Mesorhizobium japonicum MAFF 303099: one gene and its partner. The protein of the gene in region 1 interacts with the protein of each later gene in a pairwise test. Links are inferred from orthologs where the notes say so. Each region holds a gene or a part of one and is shown in the gene's direction. Other genes may lie near its edges.

Region 1 (5,493 bases):
GGCGGCACGCCGGTGGTGCGCAAGGCGATCACCGCTGGCGAGATCGACATCTATCCAGAATACACCGGCAACGCCGCCTTCTTCTTCGAGAAGGCCGATGATCCCGTGTGGAAGGACGCCGCCAAGGCCTATGAGACGGCCAAGAAGCTCGACTACGACGCCAACAAGATCGTCTGGCTGTCGCCGGCGCCGGCCAACAACACCTGGGCGATCGCGCTGCGCAAGGAGGTTTCGGACGCGAACAAGCTCGTCACGCTGTCGGACTTCGGCAAATACGTCGCCGGCGGCGGCAAGGTGGTGCTCGCGGCTTCCGCCGAGTTCGTCAATTCGGCAGCGGCCCTTCCAGCCTTCCAGACCACCTACGGCTTCACGCTGAAGCCGGACCAGCTGATCACGCTTTCGGGCGGCGACACGGCGGCGACCATCGCCGCGGCCGCCAACCAGACCAGCGGCGCCAACGCCGCCATGGTCTACGGCACCGATGGCGGCATCGCGCCGTCCGGCCTTGTCGTGCTCGAGGACGACAAGGGCGTGCAGCCGGTCTACCAACCGGCGCCCATCATCCGCGAATCCGTGCTCAAGCAACATCCCGAGATCGAGACGCTGCTGAAGCCGGTCTTCGCCAAGCTCGACCTCGTCACGCTGCAGGAGCTGAACGGTCGCGTGCAGGTTGGCGGCGAGCCGGTCAAGGGTGTCGCCGAGGACTTCCTGAAGAAGAACGGCTTTCTGAAGTAGGACGTTTCCGGCGCGCCGCTCGTGTGGTGCGCCGGAACGACCGACGGGGGAGGGCGTGAACATCCGTTTCGACAAGCTCGGCGTGGTCATTGCCGCGATCGCGGCCTATGCGGCGTTCCTCGCTCCCTTCGCCACGTTTCGCGCCAACCGCATCGTTCCAGGCCAGGCGCGCTCGATTCTCGAAGCGCTGCCGGCAACCGCCGGGTCATTGCTGATGGCTATCGTGATCGTGGCGGCGCTCATAGCGCTCTTCAGGACGCCGCTCGTGCCGCGCCTCGCGGCCAGTGTCGTGGCGCTTGCCGCGCTCGCGCTGCTCGTCGGCGTCGCCGGCACGTTCTTGACGCCGCCCGGCAATACCCTTGCCAGAGTATCGCCGGCCTCCGGTTTCTGGATACTCGTCTTCGCCTTCACGCTGTTGCTGGCGGACGTGCTGACGCGCCTGAATTTGTCGCCATGGGCCCGTGTCGGCGTGCTGGCCGCCGCTGCCGTGGCCATCGGCCTGCTTTTGGTGTCGGGAGCCTGGAACGACCTTTCCATCCTGAAGGAATACGCCAACCGCGCCGACAGTTTCTGGGCCGAAGGCTCCAAGCATGTGACGCTGGCGCTTGGCTCGCTGCTTGCCGCGGTCGTCGCCGGCCTGCCGCTCGGCATATTCTGCCATCGTGTCGAAAGGCTGCGGGCCGGTGTGCTCAACGTGCTCAACATCATCCAGACCATTCCCTCGATTGCGCTGTTCGGCCTGCTGATCGCGCCGCTCGGCTGGATCGCCACGCATGTGCCGGGAGCGGCCGCGCTCGGCATTCGCGGCATTGGCACGGCGCCGGCCTTCGTCGCCCTGTTCCTCTATTCGCTGCTGCCGGTTGTGGCCAACACCGTGGTCGGCCTCGCCGGCGTGCCGCGCGCCGCCAACGACGCGGCGCGTGGCATGGGCATGACCGACCGCCAGCGCCTGTTCGGCGTCGAATTCCCGCTGGCCTTTCCAGTGATCCTCACCGGCATTCGCATCGTGCTGGTGCAGAACATCGGCCTAGCCACCATCGCCGCACTCATCGGTGGCGGCGGCTTTGGCGTCTTCGTCTTCCAGGGCGTTGGCCAGACTGCGATGGACCTGGTGCTGCTCGGCGCGGTGCCGACCGTGGCGCTCGCCTTCGCCGCCGCCATCATCCTCGACGCAGTGATCGAAATGACCGCCACCAGGCGCAGGGTTGAAACGGCATGATCGAGATCGAAGGCATCACCAAGCGCTATGACGCGACCACGGTCGTCGACGACGTCTCGATGGTCATCGAACCACGTACCATCGCCGTCATCGTCGGCACTTCGGGCTCGGGCAAGACGACGCTGCTGCGCATGATCAACCGGCTGGTCGAGCCGACATCAGGTATCATCAAGCTCGACGGCGCCGACAATCGCTCGGTACCCGGCTACGAACTGCGCCGCAGCATCGGCTATGCCATCCAGGGCCACGGCCTGTTTCCACATCGCACCGTGGCGCAGAACATCGCCACCGTGCCGGTGCTGCTTGGCTGGGACAAGGACCGCATCAAGGTGCGCGTCGACGAGTTGATGACGCTCTACCAGCTCGACCCCCGGGAATTCGGACCGCGCTACCCGCACGAACTGTCCGGTGGCCAGCAGCAGCGGGTCGGCGTGGCCCGCGCGCTCGCCGCCGAACCCAACGTGTTGCTGATGGACGAACCGTTCGGCGCGCTCGATCCGATCATCCGCACCAAGGCGCAGGAAGATCTGCTGGCGATCCAGAAGCGCTTCGGCACCACCATCATCCTCGTCACCCACGACATGGAAGAGGCCGTGCACATGGGTGACAAGATCGCCGTCATGGATGCTGGCAAGCTCGTGCAATACGCCAAGCCCGCCGAGATCCTGGCAAATCCGGCCAGCAGCTTCGTCGAGACCCTGGTCGGCGCCAGCGAAAGGCCATTCCGGCTGCTGTCGCTCGGACGGGTGCGTGACGCGGTGGAGAACGGCGCCGCCGAGGGCGAAGCCATCCCCGGCGATGCCAGCCAACGCGATGCGCTGGCTGAACTCCTCTGGTCAGGCCGGCCGGCGCTGCCGGTCAAAGGCGCCGACGGCAAGCCGCTCGGCCGCGTCACGGTGGATGGGCTGGTCAAGCGGGCAGCGAGGCCGGCATGAAAGCCTGGCTGCCTTTGCTGCTCAGGCTTGCGCTGGTGGTGTTGCTCGTGGCGTTCGTCACCAGTCCGGGCTGGTTCGAGCCGCTGCTCAAGCCGCTGACCGAAAACAACGCGCCGGTGATCTACAATCAGGGCAGCCTGCTGACGCTGACGCTGCTGCATCTGCGCACCGTGCTGATCGCCACCGTCGCCGCGACCATCGTTGCGGTGGCTCTGGCCATCCTTGTCACCAGGCCGGCTGGCGCCGAATTCCTGCCGCTGTCACGCAGCCTGGTCAACATTGGCCAGACTTTCCCGCCGGTGGCGGTGCTGGCGCTCGCCGTACCGGCCGTCGGCTTCGGCGAGAAACCGACGCTGATCGCGCTGTTTCTCTATGGCCTGCTGCCGATCTTCGAGAATGCGCTGACCGGGCTGACGACGCTGCCCACCAATGTCGTCGAGGCGGCGCGCGGCGCTGGCATGACAGGCTGGCAAAGGCTCACCAAGGTCGAGCTGCCGCTCAGCGCGCCGATCATCCTTGGCGGCATCAGGCTTTCGGTGGTGATCAGCCTGGCCACCGCCACCATAGGCTCGACGGTTGCCGCCAAGACACTGGGCGAGGTGATCATCGCTGGTCTCTTGTCCAACAATCTTGCTTTCATCCTGCAGGGCGGCCTGATCGTGGCGGCCCTTGCCGTGCTGATCTATGACGGATTGTCGGCGGTCGAGCGCTATGCGGCGCGGCGGATGGGACGCGAGGCGGAGTAATCCGTTGCGACGCTGATGATCTGTCGGCATCATCCCCTTGCGCCATTTCAATCGATCTAAATGGACGACCCTGCCGGCAGGCTTGTCGCGGCTTTTGTCTTTTGGGCGAAAGCCGGGCAAAAACTGAACAATATCTTGACGTTCCGAGCCCTGTTTCGCATACACCGATGCGAAGAGGTGGATTCCGTGCGCGGATTCCGGTCTTTGTCTCAACGGCCCAGGGAGGGGTTCATTTGGGCCAACAATCGAGGAAAATTTGGCAATGACCATACTTTACGCCGTCATCGCCTGCGGCTTGCTTTCTGTCCTTTACGCCATCTGGGCGACACGTTCGGTCCTTGCGTCCGATCAGGGCAATGCACGCATGCAGGAAATCTCCGCCGCCATCCGCGAAGGTGCGCAAGCCTACCTGGCGCGCCAGTACACCACCATCGCCCTTGTCGGCGTGGTTGTGCTCTTGCTCGCCTGGTGGCTGCTTTCGATCACCGCCGCGATCGGCTTCCTGATCGGCGCCGTCCTGTCGGGCGCTGCCGGCTTCATCGGCATGCATGTTTCGGTGCGTGCCAATGTGCGCACGGCACAGGCGGCCTCCAACAGTCTGGCCGCCGGTCTCGACATCGCCTTCAAGTCGGGCGCCATCACCGGCATGCTGGTGGCGGGCCTGGCGCTGCTCGGCGTCTCGATCTACTACCTCATCCTGACCGGACCCATGGGCCTGCAGCCCAATGACCGCATCGTCATCGACTCGCTGGTCGCGCTCGGGTTCGGTGCCTCGCTGATCTCTATCTTCGCCCGTCTCGGCGGCGGCATCTTCACCAAGGGCGCCGATGTCGGCGGCGATCTAGTCGGCAAGGTCGAAGCCGGCATTCCCGAGGACGATCCGCGCAACCCGGCCACCATCGCCGACAATGTCGGCGACAATGTCGGTGACTGCGCCGGCATGGCCGCCGACCTGTTCGAGACCTATGCGGTGACGGTTGTCGCCACCATGGTGCTCGGCGCCATCTTCTTCGGCGGCACTGCGGTTCTGGGCGCCGCGATGCTCTATCCGCTCGCCATCTGCGGCGCCTGCATCCTGACCTCGATCGTCGGCACTTTCTTCGTCAAGCTCGGCGCCAACGGCTCGATCATGGGCGCGCTCTACAAGGGCCTGATCGTCACCGGCCTGTTGTCGATCGTCGGCCTTGCGGTCGCCACCTCGGTATGCTTTGGCTGGGGCGAGATCGGCACCGTCGCGGGCATGGTCATCACCGGCAAGAACCTGTTCATCTGCGGCCTGATCGGTCTCGCGGTGACCGGTTTGATCGTGGTGATCACCGAGTACTACACCGGCACCAACAAGCGCCCGGTCAACTCGATCGCCCAGGCATCGGTTACCGGCCACGGCACCAACGTCATCCAGGGCCTCGCGGTCTCGCTGGAATCGACGGCGCTGCCGGCCATCGTCATCGTCGGCGGCATCATCTCGACCTACCAGCTCGCCGGCCTTTACGGCACGGCGATCGCGGTCACGACGATGCTTGGCCTTGCCGGCATGATCGTTGCGCTCGACGCCTTCGGCCCAGTCACCGACAATGCCGGCGGCATTGCCGAAATGGCCGGACTGCCCAAGGAAGTGCGCCACTCCACCGACGCGCTCGACGCTGTCGGCAACACAACGAAAGCCGTGACCAAGGGCTATGCGATCGGCTCGGCCGGTCTCGGCGCGCTGGTGCTGTTCGCCGCCTATTCGAACGATTTGAAGTTCTTTGCCGCCAATGGCGACAAATATCCCTACTTCCAGGGCATGGGCGAGATCTCCTTCGATCTCTCCAACCCTTACGTCGTCGCCGGCCTGATCTTCGGCGGCCTGATCCCC
Region 2 (3,727 bases), 4.0 Mb from region 1 along the record:
AGCCCGACACCATGACGCGGCGATTGTAGGCAAAGCCGGCCAGGATCGCCAGCGTCGTTGCCTTGTCGAACAGATAGTCCGGATCGACGTCAGGCACATGTTCTGATGTCACCGAATAGGCCGGCACCACCATCTTGGAGTCGAAGCCGAATTTGTCCTTCACCGACACCGTCGTGTCGGGCAGGTTGGCGATGTCGCGATCGACCTTGTTCATATCTCTCAACGTCTCCACGGGCGAAACGTCCCGTTTCGCCGGCAATCGATTTTGTTCGGGGGCGGTCTTAGAGCCTTTTCCAACCTTATGAAAGTTGGAAAGCGACACAAACCGTAGGGTCGCTCAGCACAGGCCCGCCTGTTTGAGCACGCGATAGGCCTGCAGCACATCGCGGAACCGGTCTTCCGAACCTCTGTCGCCACCATTCGCATCCGGATGGTGACGTTTCACCAGTTCCTTATAGCGCGCCTTGATATCCTTGCCAGTCGCCTTTGTATCAAGGCCAAGCGTTTCCAGCGCCTTGGCCTCAAGTGGCTTGGCCTTGCGCTCGCGCGCCTCGCGCGGATCCTTCGGCCCCTTGAACAGGTCGAACGGGTCGCGCATGCGGTTGTAATAGCCGGCGCGGCCGGAGCGCATTTGCGCCATGTCGGGCGACGAGCGCGTCGAGGCGCCATTGACGCCCATCTTCCAGGTCGGCCGGTGACCGGTCATGGCTTCCTTCTGGAAGCGCGCGACCTCGGTGTCCGGCACGCCGGAGAAGTAGTTGAAGCCCTTGTTGTACTCGCGCACATGGTCGAAGCAGAAACGGAAATACTCGCCCTCCTTCATGCGCCCGACCGGCGCGCGATGGGTGCCCGGCTCCTTGCAGCCGTCCCACTGGCAGATCGGCGAGTGCGACTTCAGCTCCGCATCCTTCTCCGGGCGGATGCGAATCTTCTCGAAATATTTGGGATACGGCTTCATCTCACCCATTTATGGGGCGTTCGCAGATGCGAAACAAGAATTGACATTTTCGCGATCATCGCCCTAACCGCTGAATCGCGGCATAAAGCAGGCGAATGGCGGATTTAGTTGCGCAAGAGCGGCCCCCGGGCTGGTGCGCCAGCCATATGTGGTGAACGGAGACGGCAATGTCCATACAGGCGACCATGGAAGACAAGCTCAACAAGGCATTTTCGCCGGAGCGGCTGGTCATCATCAACGAAAGCCATCTCCACGCCGGCCACCATCACCACGGCTCGGACCATCACGGCGGCTATGACGGCACCGGCGAAACGCATTTTCGCGTCCGCGTCGTCTCGTCTGCCTTTGCCGGCATGAGCCGCATCGACCGCCACCGCGCCGTCAACGAACTGCTTGCCGACGAACTGAAGGCCGGCGTGCACGCGCTGGCGATCGAACCATCGGCGCCCGGCGAAAAGACCCGCTGGTAAGGTCAGTCCGCCCTGCCCCTCCGAGGCGCGGTCAGATCACTGCTTCGATCAGGAACGGCCCGCGCCGCGACAGGGCACTGTCCAGCAGCGCATCGAAGCGTTCGCATGTGTCGGCGCGCGCTGCCTCCACGCCCATGCCCTTGGCCAGCGACACCCAGTCCAGCGCGGGATGGTCGAGGTCGAGCATGCGCCTGGCGTTCTCGCCGATCGCGTTGACGCCGACATTCTTCATCTCGCCATGCAGGATCGCGTAGGTGCGGTTGGAAAAGACGATGGTCACCACGTCGAGATTTTCCCGCGCTTGCGTCCACAGGCCCTGCACCGTGTACATGCCGCTGCCGTCGGCCTCCAGATTGATCACCTTGCGGTCTGGACACGCGATCGCCGCTCCTGTCGCCATCGGAATGCCGCCGCCGATCGATCCGCCGGTGCCCATCATGTAATCATGCGGCGCGGCAAAGGCCGACAGGGCGAAGAAACGCCTGGCCGAGGTGACCGCCTCGTCGCAGACGATCGCATTATCCGGCAACTTGCGCGCCACCGACAGCGCGATGGCATCGTCCGTCAGCCCGCCGCTCGGCGCAGCCTCGTCGGGAAAAGCGGTTGCGAAGTCAGCCTGTAGCGATGGTTTGACGCCGAGTTCGTCGCGCAGCGCTTCCAGCGCCGCATGCAGATCATCGCCATGAGCAGCGAGCGTCAGCACCTGGCAGTCGTCGCGCACAAGCCGTCCCGGTTTTCCCGGATAGGCGAAGAAGGCAACCGGCTCCTTGCCGCCGACCAGCACCAGTACGTCGATATCTGCCAGCAGCGCCGTCGCCACATCGATCGGATAGGGGATGCGTGTGGGTGCGACGCGCCCACGCCCGCGTTGCATCCGGGCGATCAGGACCTCGCCGAACAGGCGGACATCGAAGGCCGTCGAAATCTGGCCGGCGATCTCGAGCGCATCGGCGCGCGCCGCTCGGCCGCGAACGATTATGCCGACACGCCCCTGAGCCGCACGGATCGCCGAGGCGACCTCGCGCACGGCGTCCCTATCGACGGCCGGCGGCGGCGGAAGCACGACCTTGCCCGGCGAGGCCGGGGCAGCATCGCCCCAGGCCGCATCCGCCGGCAGGATCAGCGTGGTGACACCTGGCGGCGTCAGCGAGGCGCGGAAAGCCGCCTCCGCTGCCGGTTGGACGTCTTCTGGCCCGGCAATGCGCCGCACCCAGTTGGACATCGGCGCCGCCAAACCCTCGATGTCGCTGGTCAGCGGTGCGTCGAGCGGCAAATGATAGGAGGCGTGGTCGCCGACGATGTTGATCATCGGGCTGAACGCACGCCGGGCGTTGTGCATGTTGGCCAGCCCATTGGCCAGGCCCGGGCCGGTATGCAGCAAAGTCGCGGCCGGGCGGTCGGTCATGCGCGCATAGCCGTCGGCGGCGCCCGTCACCACGCCCTCGAACAGGCCGAGCACGCAGCGCATCTCAGGCTTGCGGTCGAGTGCGGCGACGAAGTGCATTTCGGAGGTGCCGGGATTGGCGAAGCAGACCGTCACATCATTGGCCAGCAGCACGTCGCACAGGACATCGGCGCCATTCATGCAATTTTTCTCCAAGTCATGAGAACCAATTGCACCTAGCGATGTCCGCACGGCAATATCCTGCCGCTGCTTTTGGCATGATCCAGTTGCAGAAGGGGGCGGGCGGAAATCGGCCGCGATCAGCCGACGGTCGATTTCAGGAACGTCACCGCGGCAGCGGTCAGCGCGTCGCCATCCCTGCCGAAATCGCGGTTGATCGACATGTGCGTATAGGCGCTGCCGTCGAACAGCGTCACCTCGGTGCCCGTGGCGCGCAGGCGCTCGGCGAAGGCTTTCGACTCCTCGCCGCGGCCTGGCGCCCCCGAATACGCGATGAAGGTCGGCGGATGCTTGCGGCCATCGACATAACTGGCCGGCGAAAGTGCCGCCCATTGCGAAGGATCGGAAAAGACCCGCGCATAGGCCCGCACCATGCCGCCATTCTTCTCGAGCGCCGCAAGATCATAGGCCCTGGTATCGTCGAGAAGCAGGCCGGCGACGCCGGGCAGCCCGCCGCGCATGCCGGTTAGTGCGATCAGATGGCAGCCAGCCGAATGGCCCATGCCGACAATGCGCTTGGGGTCGCCACCATGCTTGGCGATGTTGGCCCTGACATAGGCATAGGCGTTTTCGACGTCGGCGGCCTGTGTAGCGACATCGGCCTCAGGCAGCATGCGATAGTCGATCGAGACGAAGCAGAAGCCATTGGCAAGCAGGAAGGCCGGCTTGGCGCCC

The links. Proteins that work in one complex are often made in the same cells at the same time.
Region 2: the proteins of MAFF_RS34180 (region 1) and MAFF_RS15070 interact in binary tests that used the Escherichia coli proteins (3 or more experiments, as listed by UniProt). The link is inferred for Mesorhizobium japonicum MAFF 303099 from one-to-one orthologs.

The regions. Positions count from the first base shown.
Region 1 is NC_002678.2:6,910,245-6,915,737, forward strand. The notes cover bases 1-2,872. They hold MAFF_RS34180 (ABC transporter permease), read left to right. Parts: upstream 1-790; coding sequence 791-1,954; downstream 1,955-2,872. Other genes in these bases: osmF (glycine betaine ABC transporter substrate-binding protein OsmF), read left to right, coding at 1-735; MAFF_RS34185 (ABC transporter ATP-binding protein), read left to right, coding at 1,951-2,872. In the rest of the region: more of MAFF_RS34185, read left to right, coding at 2,873-2,889; MAFF_RS34190 (ABC transporter permease), read left to right, coding at 2,886-3,635; MAFF_RS34195 (sodium-translocating pyrophosphatase), read left to right, coding at 3,898-5,493.
Region 2 is NC_002678.2:2,873,303-2,877,029, forward strand. What follows is about bases 1-2,776. They hold MAFF_RS15070 (BolA family protein), read left to right. Parts: upstream 1-1,125; coding sequence 1,126-1,428; downstream 1,429-2,776. Other genes in these bases: cobS (cobaltochelatase subunit CobS), read right to left, coding at 1-214; MAFF_RS15065 (J domain-containing protein), read right to left, coding at 338-967; MAFF_RS15075 (acetolactate synthase large subunit), read right to left, coding at 1,460-2,776. Outside these bases: more of MAFF_RS15075, read right to left, coding at 2,777-3,013; MAFF_RS15080 (alpha/beta fold hydrolase), read right to left, coding at 3,133-3,727. UniProt on the Escherichia coli protein: Transcriptional regulator that plays an important role in general stress response. Has many effects on cell morphology, cell growth and cell division. Acts by regulating the transcription of many genes, including dacA (PBP-5), dacC (PBP-6), ampC and mreB.